Regions from separate parts of the Brevibacillus sp. NSP2.1 genome, predicted to be linked through region 2. Evidence: a T-box and tRNA genes for the amino acid it is inferred to sense, from the RefSeq annotation. Region 2 holds a T-box; the other holds one or more tRNA genes.
What was found. The T-box of region 2 lies ahead of leuS (leucine--tRNA ligase). A T-box ahead of a tRNA ligase gene usually reads a tRNA of that ligase, here a tRNA-Leu.

Region 1: it encodes a tRNA-Leu, which carries the amino acid that the T-box ahead of leuS (leucine--tRNA ligase) is inferred to sense. The anticodon was not compared.

What each region holds. Positions count from the first base shown of each region.
Region 1 is NZ_CP048274.1:3,104,514-3,111,712, forward strand. It holds gene M655_RS14895 (ABC transporter substrate-binding protein) at 1-291, opposite strand, end outside; gene M655_RS14900 (ABC transporter substrate-binding protein) at 317-1,108, opposite strand; gene M655_RS14905 (helix-turn-helix domain-containing protein) at 1,069-1,350, opposite strand; tRNA gene M655_RS14910 (tRNA-Leu) at 1,523-1,609, opposite strand; tRNA gene M655_RS14915 (tRNA-Thr) at 1,621-1,696, opposite strand; tRNA gene M655_RS14920 (tRNA-Asp) at 1,730-1,806, opposite strand; gene M655_RS14925 (C40 family peptidase) at 1,994-2,902, shown strand; gene M655_RS14930 (hypothetical protein) at 2,968-3,210, opposite strand; gene M655_RS14935 (M3 family oligoendopeptidase) at 3,320-5,101, opposite strand; gene M655_RS14940 (M20 family metallopeptidase) at 5,375-6,592, opposite strand; gene M655_RS14945 (P1 family peptidase) at 6,645-7,199, opposite strand, start outside.
Region 2 is NZ_CP048274.1:3,683,493-3,690,691, reverse strand. It holds gene yqeH (ribosome biogenesis GTPase YqeH) at 1-601, shown strand, start outside; gene M655_RS17920 (shikimate dehydrogenase) at 685-1,536, shown strand; gene yhbY (ribosome assembly RNA-binding protein YhbY) at 1,573-1,863, shown strand; gene M655_RS17910 (nicotinate-nucleotide adenylyltransferase) at 1,877-2,470, shown strand; gene yqeK (bis(5'-nucleosyl)-tetraphosphatase (symmetrical) YqeK) at 2,454-3,044, shown strand; gene rsfS (ribosome silencing factor) at 3,044-3,400, shown strand; gene M655_RS17895 (class I SAM-dependent DNA methyltransferase) at 3,407-4,144, shown strand; T-box leader at 4,196-4,437, shown strand; gene leuS (leucine--tRNA ligase) at 4,586-7,003, shown strand.

The DNA of each region.
Region 1 (7,199 bases), 580 kb from region 2:
GACAGCCGGAAGCTGCCTCCACACTCCGCTATCGACAACCGCCTTCAGCTCTTCCTCGGTCGTTTGGTCCCATGAGCAGAGAAACACGATGTCTGCGTCGGCGTATTCTTGGAGCAGCTCAAGCGAAATCGCCTGGTACTGTGCGCCGCTGTCGATCACTTCACGCTGCACCCGCTCATTGGCCTTGAAGCCGATCGCATGGTAGATCGCTTCCCCGCCCCGCCCGAAGTTGTCGCCGAGCACGGCAAGCTCTTTTCCGTTCGGATGAACAAGTGTCGCGGTCGCATTCATGAGAATTATTATCGAATCAAGCGTATCAAGAGGGCAGAAAGTTTGTCCATGCAGACAAATGACGAAAATTCAGCCGAAATGTGACTGGACCATTTTCCTCCAGCCAGTCCAATTGCTTCTCCATCGCCAAAGGATCGTACCCGTAAAAAACATTCGGGTCCGGCTCGTACACGCGGCCGTTTTTTACTGCCGGCAGACCGCGCCACACGCTCGACTCCAATACCTCGCACTCGGCGGCGGGCCAATGCGAATGATAGAGGAACAAAAAAATGTGATCGGCGGAGTAATCGGGCAGATCGTCCAGCGGGACGTGTATGTTCAGCAGCCCTTTTTCGATCATGTTCCGCTGCACGGCAGTCGGCGGCTGCAAGCCCAGCACATCGTATATCAGACACCCGCCCATGCTCGTCATGTTGCCGTAAACGTAGCATTTGCCCGAGACGATTTTCACGATCAAAAACGTCTCGCCTCGGGCACGCTGGACGACCAGCTTGTTTTTTACCGCCAAAGCTCTTTCGTCAAACAGCAGGAGCCAGCGTTCTGCCTGTTCGCGACGCCCCACGGCTGCCGCGAGCACGAGCAGTTCCTCCCGCCAATCGCTGCATTCCTCGGGAATCGTGAACACCGGGGCGATCTCCCACAAGCTCTCGGTGTACTCTTCCCGATACACCATGATGAGGTCGGGCGGATTCGCCGCGAGCCACTGGACGGTTTTGTCGCTGTACCACTCCCCTTGCCTGAAACCTGAGCAGTCGAGCCGCTCCCGGTAATGAGCAGTCAGCCACGGCTCCATCCACAAGCCGACGACGCCAAACACCGGGACGATCCCCAGGCCAGCAGGCATACTGTGGCGTGCGGCATCAGGACGGCGATTCGTTTCGGCTGCTTTCTGTACACCGTCAGCGGAACGCCCACAATCTGCTTAAACTTTCGGCTGAAATAATAATCGTTGGCAAACCCGGTTTCCTGCGCAATCAGATGCAAATCTTTGTCCGACAACTGGAGCAGCTCCTGGCCTTTGCGGATTCGGACCCGGCCCAGGTATTCGACGAAGCTCACGCCCGTCTCCCAGGCGGCGGGGCGGCCGGAGTCGCAGCCGCTCGCTTGCGTGTAGCTGGAAGCGGGACAAGCCTGCCGCTGCCAGCAGTGTCAGCCTAATCCAGATCATGAATAGCAAAAAGGCTTTTGTTCTGCCGGAAAAAGCAGCCCAAAAGCCTGTCGTTTACTGGTATGGTGCGGTCGAGAGGACTTGAACCTCCACGGTGTTGCCACCACTAGAACCTGAATCTAGCGCGTCTGCCAATTCCGCCACGACCGCAAATGAAAACGTGGTGCCGGCGATAGGAATCGAACCCACAACCCCCTGATTACAAGTCAGGTGCTCTACCAATTGAGCTACACCGGCATAGATAATATTCGCCATTCGTGTATCGAAGAATGGCGGAGCTGACGGGACTCGAACCCGCGACCTCCGGTGTGACAGACCGGCGTGAACTCCAACTTCACCACAGCTCCATGTGGTTTATTTCCAACTTTTGCTCACTCTCGTGGGCACTTCTGTAATATAGCATGTCTTCTACCAACTTTGCAATAGTTTTTGAAATCTTTTTTTCTACATCATTTTTTCATAGATTTACCATTGAAAATCCGCTAGAATTTTATCTAGATATGCAGAAAATAGTAGATTGGTGGAGACGATGATATGAAACTTACTTCGAAGCTACTCACCTCCCTCGCCCTCTTCACTCTGCTGCCTACTGCTGCTCACGCCGCCTCTGGAGTGTATGTAGTATCAGCAGGGGACACGTTGAGCAAAATTGCCCGTGAGCACCAGACTACGGTCAGCCAGCTCATGCAAGTGAACCAACTGAAAAGCGATCAACTGTCGATTGGCCAGACTTTGTCCTTGCCTGAAGGCAGCCTGTCGACAGGCGGTGCAGCCGACGTCCCTCTCGATGTCGTAGCCGCCTCGATTGACTCCGCCAACAACGAGCCGGAAGAACTGACGGCTGGCGAAAAAGCGCGCGTAACGGTAGACGTGCTGAATGTGCGCAAAAAAGCGTCGACGGATGCGAGAATTTTAGGCAAGCTGAAGTTCGGTGACGTGGTTGAAGTCGTCGAGACTGGCAGCGAGTGGACCAAAATCGAGTTCGAAGATGATGAAGCCTACGTCTTCTCCGCTTACTTGAGTCCAAAGCTCGCCCCTGACGTTGCGTTCGCAGGCGATGTCGATTCCGCAAGCCTGCACCGTCTCGAATCGATCTTTGAACCACTGCTCAAAACTCCGTATGTGCTCGGAGGAACCACACCGGACGGATTTGATTGCAGCGGCTTTACTTCATACGTATTTAGCCGCCTCGGGGTTACACTTCCGCGTACATCCGAGGATCAATTCCGCGGGGGCGTATCCATTCCGCTCGAGCAAGCGCAGCCGGGCGACCTGCTGTTTTACGATTCGCTCGGAAAAGGACGCGTGTCCCACGTAGCGATCTACTTGGGCAATGGCACCATCGTCCATGCAAACGGCGAAGACGTTCGCTACGGCAAGGTGGAGTACATGCACAAGCTGTATCCGTTCTACGGCGTCAAGCGCTACGCCGAATTCCAGTAGCAATCCCCCGAAAAAACGGCCCACACCTGTCACCAGGTTGTGGGCTGTTTTCCTGTGAGTTCGGATCAATGAATTTCCGTGTTGTGTCCGGCCTGGGGAGGTGTCTGGTTGGCCCCAATTTCGATTTTGCCCAAGGCCTGCTTCATCTTGTCGAGCTGAAGCTGGTAATCGCGCACAACTACGGTGAGAACGCTGACCGACTCTTTGAAATCAGGTTCGCTGCTGACTCTGTCTATGGCTCTATGTAGATGCAGCATTTTGTTCTCTGTTTCCCGTAGTAGGTCGAGTAACTGCAATCCGTTTACCACGTAATCACCTCATTTGTTTTTTCTTACTTTCTCCCGGTCGGTTCGTTGCTATGCGCAAAAAAAACGCCCGACATGACGATCGGACGTTTTTTCCTGTGGGCTGTGGGCTTTACGCACGCGCAGCGGCCAGCTCCACAAACGTATCAATATCTTTGGCAATCAGCGCAAGCGAGTTGCGCCAGAAGTCAACCGAGCGCACGTCGACGTCCATGATCGCGGCCACATCGGCAATGCTCATTTTGCCTGTGACAGACAAAAGCTCGTCATACTGCTGGACAAACGCTTCGCCGCGCTTCACGTACTCGGCGTACAAGCCTTTTGCGAACAGCAAGCCAAAGGCGTACGGGAAGTTGTAGAAGTTGAAATCGGCACTGTAGTAATGCGGCTTGCACACCCACATGTACGGGTGCAGCACAGCATGGTCAAGCCCCTCTCCGTAGGCGTCCTTTTGCGCTTGCAGCATCAGTTCCTTCAGCTCGTTGACAGACAGGGAGCCTTCTGCGCGGCGGGCAAAGACGGCCGTTTCAAACAGGTAGCGGCTGTAAATATCGACAATGACCTGGCTTGCGCCGGAGATGTCGTTTTCCAGAATGGAAAAGGCTTCCTCTGGGGTCGCCTGGGCCAAAGCGGCCTTGGCAATGATCGTCTCACACAAAATCGACGCGGTTTCCGCGATCGGCATCGGGTAATCGCTGTTGTAGAACGCTTCCTGCACGAGACATTCGCCATGGTAGCCGTGTCCCAGCTCGTGTGCCAACGTGCTGACGTCGTTGTAGCTGCCTGTGTAGTTCGCCATGATCCGGCTCTCCCCGACCATGTGCAGGTTGTAGCAAAACGCTCCGCCGCGCTTGCCTTCGCGAGTCTCGGCGTCAATCCACTGGTTGTCAAAAGCGCGGGCGGCATAATTCGCCAGCTTTTCGCTAAAGCTACCAAAGTGCTTGACAATAAAGTCGCGCGCTTCCTGATACGTAAAGCGCATGTCGGCTTCGCCTACCGGAGCAAACAGGTCGTAGAACGGCAAGCCGTTTTCGTGTCCGAGCAGCTTTGCTTTTGCCCGGAAGTACTTCGTAAAGGCCGGCAAGCTTTCCTTCATCGCGGCAAGCATCGCGTCCAACGTCGCCTTGTCCATGCGCGAGTCGAGCAATGTTTTTTCCAGCGGCGACTCATAGCCGCGAAGCTTGGCTACGGTGATGACTTCTCCCTTGATCCCGTTCAAGCTCGCCGCAGACGATTCCTCGATCTTTTTGTAAGCGGCAAGCTCTGCCTCGTAAGCCGCCTTGCGCAGCTCGGCGTCTTTTTCATGCGCCATGTTGCGCACGACAGGCAGCGGAAGCTGTTTGGCCTCTCCGTCGATGGTGATGTCTACCAAGAGCGTCGAGGTCAGCATTTCCTGCAGCTTCGTCCAGGCGTTGGAGCCTGTGTTTTTCATTTTCGCCAAAATGATTTCTTCTTTTTCGCTGAGCATGTACTTGCTCTTCTCGGACAATTCGGTCAGCATGAAGCGATGCGTTTCCAGCAGCTCGGACTGGCAAATCAGCTCGCTCAAATTGTCCAGTTGGCCGAGCCATTTTTGGAACAGCACGCCCGGCTCTACCAGCTCGACGGACTGCTCCTGCACTTTTTCGATGAATTGCAGCGCTTTTTCGTTTTTCGCGTCCACGCTTGCCGTCAGCTCGCCAAACGCGTACAGGCGGTATTGGGTCTGCAAAATCGAAGTCATCCGGGTAATGTACGCCTCCATTTTCTGGACGGCGTCATCGGTCGTTTGCAGGCTTGAGGCTGCCCAGCTTTTTACCTCGTCCATCTCCCGGCATAGTTTTTCCCAGTCTTGCTTGCACTTTGGCGAGTCGAACGACGTGTACAAAACGTCCAAGTTCCAGCGCATATTCATGGGTCCGGCCTCCCTCTCATCTTGCCTATGTATTCTATGTAACAGACTCTATTGTAAAAAAATTTGGATAGATTAAGCAAGTTTTTATAAAAACAATGCTCTCACAAAATGGTAAGACGCGACTTGCAGGGGAAAAGTTACAGTCTTTGCGCCGTGACTGCAAGTTTTGCCAAGCCAAGAGCCGAGGCAGACAGGCTTGCTCCCGTGCTTCTTTAAGTGCCTGCACGCGAAAAAAGACTTTGCCGCGCGCTTGGGCAAAGTCCGTCTTTTCCGTCACGCCCGGACAGGCTGCGTCAAAAACGTCAGGGCAGACAAGGCAAACAGTTGCGTCGATTCGACCAACTGGTCAATGTCCACGTACTCGTCGGCATGATGGGGAATGTGGCGATCACCCGCCCCCGTCGTCAAGATCGGAATGCCGGCCTTGTGCAAAAAGGTGCCGTCTGTCGCGCCGGGCACGCCGTTGTAGACAGGCTCTCTTTTCGTAATTTCCCGATACGCGCTGGCTACCGAAGTCACGACTTCCTCCTCCATTCCGGTCAACGTCCACGGCCGCTCCTCGATCACTTCCAGCGTCGCCCTGAACTTGTCGTCCTCGCGGGCCAGCGCTTCGAGGATCGCCTGCATTTCGCCGTGCAACTGCTCGTGGTCCTGACCCGGGACGGTTCGAATATCGAGCGTCGTCATGCACTGGTCCGGCACGACGTTGATCTGGGCATCGCCCTTGACAGGCGCCTGCACAATCGTAGGCGTGATGCTCGGCCAGCCAAGCATCGGGTGTTCGCCAAGCCGCGCCATTTCCCTCCGCTCCAGCTCCTCGAGGGCGACGATCGCCCGGGCCATCCGCGTGTTCGGATTGATTCCGGTCAGCGGCATCGCTCCGTGCGCCATTTTGCCGTACGTGCGCAAGATCGCCCGCATCGCTCCTTTTTGCGTGACGCAAAGCTGGTTTTCCTCCGGCTCGCAGATGATCGCGGCGTCAACCCCTTGCGCCCAGCCTTTGCGGATAAAGTCTTTGATCCCGATCATCATGCCTTCCTCGTCGCACGGGATGCACAGCAAAATTTTTCCGGCGAACGCCTCCTTGGAGCGCTGGATGGCCTTGACCGCGCAAATGGCGGCAGCGAGGTTTCCTTTTGTGTCGCAAGAGCCACGTCCGTAGATGCGGCCGCCGGAAATGGCTGCTCCGAACGGATCGTAGCTCCAGGCATCCCGGTCGCCTTCGGTCACGACATCGGTATGCGCTTCGAACAGCAGCGTTTTCCCCGGTCTCCCGGAGTCGTAAAAAGCGATGACGTTGGGCCTGCCGGGCACGACTTCCTCATAAAAAACTTGCAGCCCCATCTTGCGCAAATAGTCGGCCACAAACAAGGCGACCCGCTCCTCGTTCGCCCCCGCCTGCTCCGGACGAAACACACTCGGAATCCGCACCAGCTCCTGCGTCAAACGCACAACCTCTTGCTCGTCAACAAAGGATATTACTTGACTCATCTGCCCGTCCTCCCATCCGTTCCTATGTGTGGAAAAGAAAGCTGCCGAAGCGTCAACTGTCGTAACTGCTCCACGCCGGAAGGCCGCCCGCTTCCTTTGCCGCCTTGACAGCCTGAATCACGGCCTCGGCAAGCACATCCGCCGACAGCGCCCCGACGAGATCGACCGCCGCCCCTACTTCATCGGTGGCGACGGCAAAAATCGTGTCGCCATCGTACATCGTATGAATCGGGCGAATGGTGCGGGCAAGCCCGTCGTGCGCCATTTGCGCAACCTTTTGCGCCTGGGCCTTGGTCAGCTTCGCATTGCTGGCGACGACGGCAATCGTCGTGTTCGTGCCCGGAGGAATCGGCGAAAAAGCATGCTGGAGCATCATGTCCATGCTGTCTCGAATCTCCCCCCGCTCATCGCGCGGCCCGGCGAGAATGACCCCTGTCTTCGGCTCCACGACATGACCGACCGCATTGACCGCGACCAGTGCGCCGATGACCAGTCCGCTCGGCAAAGTCAGCGACGCGCTGCCGAGGCCGCTTTTCATCGCATGGGCAAACCCGTTCAGCTTGCCGACGGAAGCGCCCGTACCCGCGCCGACATTCCCTTGGGCGAC
Region 2 (7,199 bases):
CAAGTCGACGATGATTAACCGCATCCTGCACGACTACGGAGCGGCAGAGCTTACGATTACGACCTCGCCGTTTCCAGGCACGACCCTGGACAAAATCGAAATCCCGCTGGAAGACGGACGCTCCATTTTCGATACGCCGGGCATTATCAACCGCGATCAGATCGGGCACATGATTTCTCCATCCGATCTGAGGAAAATCACGCCGAAAAGCCGGATCAACTCCAAGGTGTACCAGCTTGAAGATGGGCAAACCTTGTTCCTGGGCGGACTTGCCCGCATTGACTTTGTACGCGGACCGAAGCAGCCGTTTGTCGTCTATGTCGACAACGACCTGTACATTCACCGCACGAAGCTGGAAAAGGCGGACGAGGTGCTGCAAAAGCATCACGGCACATTGCTCGTGCCCCCTACCGGGGAGGAAGCGGCCAAAGCATTGCCGCCGTTTGTGAAGCATTCGTTCAAGGTCAAGCAGTCGCAAATCCCTACGGATATCGTCATTTCCGGCTTGGGCTGGGTGACGATTCAAGGCAAGTACGAAGCGAACGTCGTCGTTCACGCGCCAAAAGGGGTAAGCGTGGGCATGCGCAGAGGTTTGATCTAGCCTTTTGCCAGCGACGCGCATGATGGCGTCTTTTGCTTTGCGCCATATGCTAGAGAGAGAAGCTACGGGGGAGGAAAAGCTCCATGATTACAAGCAAAACACAGTTGGTCGGCCTGTTTGGACATCCGGTATCCCATTCGCAGTCTCCGATGATGCACAATGCTGCTTTTGCTGAGACCGGACTCGACTTTGCCTACTCGGCTTTCGACGTCGAACCGGAAGCGCTGGAGGACGCGGTAGCGGGGATTCGCGCATTGGGCCTTCGCGGAATTAACGTCACGATCCCGCACAAGGTCGCGATCATGCCGATGCTCGATGAAATTGATCCGCTGGCGAAGCGAATCGGCGCCGTCAATACCGTGGTGAGCAAAGATGGCAGGCTGATCGGCTACAATACAGATGGCATGGGCTACGTCCGCTCCCTTGTGGAAGAGACGGGAATCGTGCTGGACAAGCAAATTGTCACCATGATGGGCGCGGGCGGTGCTGCCCGTGCCGTTGCGTTTACGCTCGCCGAAAAAGGCGTAAAGGAAATCCGCATCATCAATCGCTCGCGGGAAAGAGCCGCCATGCTGGCCGAGCATGTAGGCACGATCGTTCCGACGCGAATCGTCGAGCAGGGCGAAGGCAAAGACGCGATCGCGGACTCTTCGCTTTTGATTAATACGACGTCCATCGGAATGCTGCCAAACGTGCAGGACACCCCGGTGCCAGCAGACTGGCTTCACTCCGGGCTGATTGTCAGCGACCTGATTTACAACCCGCTGGAGACAAGACTGCTCCGCGAAGCGCAGGCGATCGGCGCGACTGTTCACTCCGGCGTCGGCATGTTTGTGAACCAGGGCGCCCTTGCTTTTGAGCTGTGGACGGGAACCGACGCACCGACGGAAGTCATGCGCGAAGTCGTCTTGCAGCAACTGACGAAAACAACCTGATCGAACATGATTGCAGGAACTAAAGGAGGCATGCCGATGTTGACCGGCAAGCAAAAGCGCTTTTTGCGCGCAGAAGCTCATCATCTCACCCCGATTTTCCAGGTAGGAAAAGGCGGCGTTAACGAAAATATGATTACCCAGATCAAGGAAGCGCTGGAAGTGCGCGAGCTGATTAAAGTCGCGATTTTGCAAAACAACAGCGACGACAAGCATGAAGTAGCAGAAGAACTGGCAGCAGGTGCGGGTGCCGAGCTGGTGCAACTGATTGGCCATACGGTTGTCTTGTACAAAGAGTCCCGGGAGCACAAGACGATCAAGCTGCCGTAAGTGATCGAACACCATGAAGGACGCACGAAAAAAAGTCGGGATCATGGGCGGCACGTTTGATCCCATCCATTGCGGCCACTTGCTGGCGGCTGAACAGGCCAGAGAGCAGGCTGGACTTGACGAGGTCTGGTTTATGCCATCGCACATTCCGCCGCACAAGAGCAGGGAGGGGCTGACAGAGGCGCATCATCGCCTGCAAATGGTTCAGCTCGCCATAGCCGATCACGAGTCGTTTCGCGTGACGGATATCGAACTGGCCCGAAAAGGCCCCTCTTACACGTACGATACGATGGTTCTGCTCACGCAGCAGTTTCCTGATTGTCAGTTTTCTTTTATTATTGGGGGAGACATGGTAAAAATCTTGCCCAAATGGTACCAGTTCCAACAGTTGATCCGCATGGTACGCTTTATAGGTCTGGCGCGACCGGGCACGGAGTTGGAGCGGGAGGCGTGCGAGTACGTCACCTTCGTGGAGATGCCGGTCTGGGACATCTCTTCCACGTTAATCCGGGAAAAGGCGGCGGCGGGCAAAAGCATCCGCTATCTGGTACCTGATGCTGTGGAGCGTTATATAAAGGAGAACCGATTCTATGAAACTCTTGTCTAATCGGGAGGAACTGCTTGCGCGCATCCGGGCGCAAATGCACGAGAAGCGCTACAAGCATACTTTGGGGGTCGCCCAGTCTGCCCGCGAGCTTGCACAGCGATACGGCGCTGACCCTGACAAAGCCGAGCTTGCCGGACTTTTGCACGACTACTGCAAATGCTGGCCCGTGGAGAAAATGTTCGAAATTCTCGTTCGCCACGATATGCCGACAGAGCTGTTGGAAGGGGAAAAAGAGCTGTGGCACGCTTTTGCCGGGGCAATCGTCATTCAGAACGACCTGGGAGTGACGGACCCGGATATTTTGCAAGCCGTTCGCTACCATACGACAGGGCGAGCCGGGATGTCCCTGTTAGAAAAAGTGGTTTGTGTGGCAGACTATATAGAACCGAACCGGAATTTTCCTGGCGTGGAGCAGATTCGCACGCTGGCCGAGAAAGACATTGATGCCGCCCTGGCTCTCGCTTTGGGAGGCACGATCCAGTTTTTGATAGAAAAGCAGAAGACGGTCTATCCGCTGACGCTTACCGCTTATAACGATCTGGTATCCCGCAAAGGGAAAGAAGGAGGGTTTTGATGGTTAAAACAGTAGAAGAGTTGGCTCGCTTGGTAGTGAAGGCAGCAGAAGACAAAAAGGCAGAAAATCTGAAGGTGCTGGACATCAGCAAGCTTTCGGTGATTGCAGACTACTTCATGATCTGCCACGGAAACAACGAGCGTCAGGTGCAGGCGATCGTGCGCGAAATTCGCGATCAAGCCCACAAAAACGGTTTTGACGTTCGCGGCATTGAAGGCGCGGATGAGGGACGCTGGGTGCTCGTCGACCTCGGCGATATCGTGATTCACGTCTTCCACCGCGAAGATCGCGAGTTTTACAATCTGGAGCGACTTTGGAAGGATGCAGAAGAAGTGTCCTTCGCTGCGCAAGGGTAAAAACGGATGGCGTACGCACACATGGCCGCAGTTTACGACAGGCTGATGGCGGACACCCCCTACGATCAATGGCTGGACTGGGTCGAGCGCACCTGGCAAAAGGGAGAGGCCCCAAAACGAGTCATTGATCTGGGCTGCGGGACGGGATCGATTGCGATTCCGCTGGCCAAGCGCGGCTATCGGGTCACGGGCGTCGATCTGTCCGCCGAGATGCTGGCGATTGCCTACGACAAAATGCGGCAGGAGCAAGTAGAGGTGGCGTGGGTCGAGCAGGATATGCGCGAGCTTTCCTTGCCGGAGGCGGACGCGGTCATTTCCTTGTGCGACTCTCTCAGCTACCTGACAGAAGAAGCGGACGTGCAGGAGACGTTTCGGCGCGTCTTCGCTCACCTTGCTCCCGGGGGAAGCTTTTTGTTCGATGTGCACAGCCCGTACAAAATGCTGCATATTTTCGGCGACGAGACATTCACCTACGTCGACGATGAGGTTTCGTACATTTGGCAATGTTTTTGCGATCCGCTGCGCCTGGAGGTAGAGCACCAGCTCACCTTTTTCGTCCGCCAGCCAAACGGCTTGTACGAGCGGCTGGAGGAGGAGCATTGGCAAAGAGCCTACCAGCCGGTCCAACTGATGCGCTGGCTGGCCGACGCGGGCTTCACGGACATCGTCATTACGGCAGACTATTCGGATTTGCCGCCGCAGGAAGCGAGCGAACGCTTATTTTTTGCCGCTCGCAAGCCGTAGGGTTTGACACGGTTGGTTTATATTGACTATAATGGCGTTATAACTACAAATTTCGACGCGTTTAAGAGGAATAGTAGGAATATGCCCCGCGCATACAGAGAGTTGACGGCAGGTGCAAGTCAACCCGGGACTATCTGAACTCGCCTCCCAGCACTTGCCCCGAAGGCCATGTGTACATGGTTGCGTAAGGGCAGGCGGCTCATCCCCGTTACGGATTTCAAGTGGGTGAATGCTTTTTCATTCGCCAATCTGGGTGGTACCGCGGGAATATAAACAAACCTCTCGTCCCTTTCGTAGAACGACTGGGGACGTGGGGTTTTCTTTATACTGGACCGGAATGTACAGATTCTTATCCGGTATAAGTGCAACGAAGGCTACGCCAATGGCTCGGTGTAGCCGAGTTTTCATTTTTTACCTATTTCAAGATGGGAGTGCTCTACCATGGTTTTCAGTCATCGTGATGTTGAAAAAAAGTGGCAACAATACTGGGAGCAAAACAAGACCTTCAAAACTTCTGAGGACCCGAACAAGAAAAAGTTTTACGCACTCGATATGTTCCCGTATCCATCTGGTGCCGGGCTGCACGTCGGACACCCGGAAGGCTATACGGCTACCGATATTTTGTCCCGCATGAAGCGGATGCAAGGCTACAACGTGCTCCATCCAATGGGCTGGGATGCGTTTGGCTTGCCAGCCGAGCAGTACGCGCTCGATACGGGGAATGACCCTGCGGAGTTCACAGAAAAAAACATCAACACGTTCCGCCGCCAAATCAAGTCGCTCGGCTTCTCCTACGACTGGGACAGAGAGATCAACACGACCGATCCGCACTACTACAAATGGACCCAGTGGATTTTTACGAAGCTGTATGAGCACGGCCTGGCCTACGTTGACGAAGTAGCCGTGAACTGGTGCCCGGCGCTGGGAACCGTTCTGGCCAACGAAGAAGTCATTGACGGCAAAAGCGAGCGCGGCGGCCATCCGGTCGAACGCCGCCCGATGAAACAATGGGTATTGAAAATTACCGCGTATGCGGAAAGACTGCTCGAAGACCTGGAAGAGCTGGACTGGCCGGAGAGCATCAAGGAAATGCAGCGCAACTGGATCGGCCGTTCCGAAGGGGCAGAGGTTACGTTTGCCATTGAGGGACACGACCAGACCTTTACTGTCTTCACGACCCGCCCGGATACGCTCTACGGCGCCACCTACACGGTACTCGCTCCCGAGCACAAGCTGGTGGAACAGATTACGACGCCAGAGCAGAGAGCAGCGGTAGAAGCTTACCTGGAGCAGACGAAGCACAAAAGCGATCTGGAGCGTACCGACCTGGCGAAAGAAAAGACAGGGGTATTCACAGGCGCCTATGCGATCAACCCGGTTAACGGCGAACGTCTGCCGATCTGGATTGCCGATTACGTGCTGATTAGCTACGGAACAGGCTCGATCATGGCTGTACCGGCGCACGATGAGCGCGACTACGAGTTCGCCAAGACGTTTGATCTGCCAATCAAAGCGGTCATCGCAGGCGGAGACATTTCCAAGGAAGCGTACACAGGCGACGGAGAACACATCAACTCCGGCATGCTCGATGGCCTGAACAAAGAACAGGCGATCAACAAAATGATCGAATGGCTGGAGAAAGAAGGCAAAGGCAGCCGCAAAGTGACCTACCGTCTGCGCGACTGGCTGTTCAGCCGTCAACGCTACTGGGGCGAGCCAATTCCAATCCTGCATCTGGAAGACGGTACAATGAAAACTGTGCCAGAATCCGAATTGCCGATCATGCTGCCTAAAACAAAAGAAATCAAGCCGTCCGGCACAGGCGAATCGCCGCTCGCCAACATCACCGACTGGCTGAACACCGTCGATCCGGAAACCGGCAAGAAAGCGCGCCGCGAGACGAACACCATGCCGCAATGGGCGGGCAGTTGCTGGTACTTCCTGCGCTTTATCGACCCGCACAACGACAAAGCTTTGGCCGATCCGGAAAAGCTGAAACAATGGCTGCCAGTCGACATCTACATCGGCGGTGCAGAGCACGCTGTATTGCACTTGCTCTACTCCCGCTTCTGGCACAAATTCCTGTACGACATCGGCGTCGTGCCAACCAAGGAGCCATTCCAGAAGCTGTTTAACCAAGGCATGATCCTCGGTGAAAACAACGAAAAAATGAGCAAGTCCAAAGGCAACGTCGTCAACCCGGACGATATCGTCAACAGCCATGGTGCCGACACGCTCCGCCTGTACGAAATGTTCATGGGGCCGCTGGATGCATCCATCGCCTGGTCGACAAAAGGTCTAGATGGCGCGCGCCGCTTCCTGGACCGCGTGTACCGCCTGTTCGTTCAAGACAACGGCGAGCTGAACCCGAAAATCGTCGATACGAACAAACCGACCAGCATGGAGCGCGTCTACCATCAAACCGTGAAAAAAGTGACGGAAGACTACGAGGGCCTGCGCTTCAATACAGGGATCTCCCAGTTGATGGTATTCGTCAACGAAGCGTACAAAGCAGACGTCCTGCCGAAAAAATACATGGAAGACTTCGTGAAAATGCTGTCCCCGATCGCCCCGCACTTGGGTGAGGAACTGTGGGAGAAACTCGGCCACAACGATACAATCGCTTACGAGCCATGGCCAACCTACGACGAGTCGAAGCTGGTCGAGGACGAAGTGGAAATCGTCATCCAGATCAACGGCAAAAACAAGGAAAAAATGCTCATTGCCTCCGACTCGACCAAGGAACAAATCGAGGAGCTGGCACTCGGCAACGAGCTGATTAAGGAACTGATCGAAGGCAAGACAATCGTCAAAATCATCGCCGTGCCTGGCAAGCTGGTTAATATTGTGGTTCGTTAGTCGGATTAGACGCACGATCCAGAAGGCGGGCCAGATAAACGACTCGCTAGTCGCACGAAAAGCGTCTATCGCTCACCGTCGGCTTGTCATCCTCTCGTGATGGCAAGCGGGTGAGAGGTGAAAGGAAAAAGGAGTGGAGCCTGTTTGAATAACAGGTTTCCGCTCCTTTTTTCGTACTGCCAGTTTTCTGATACTG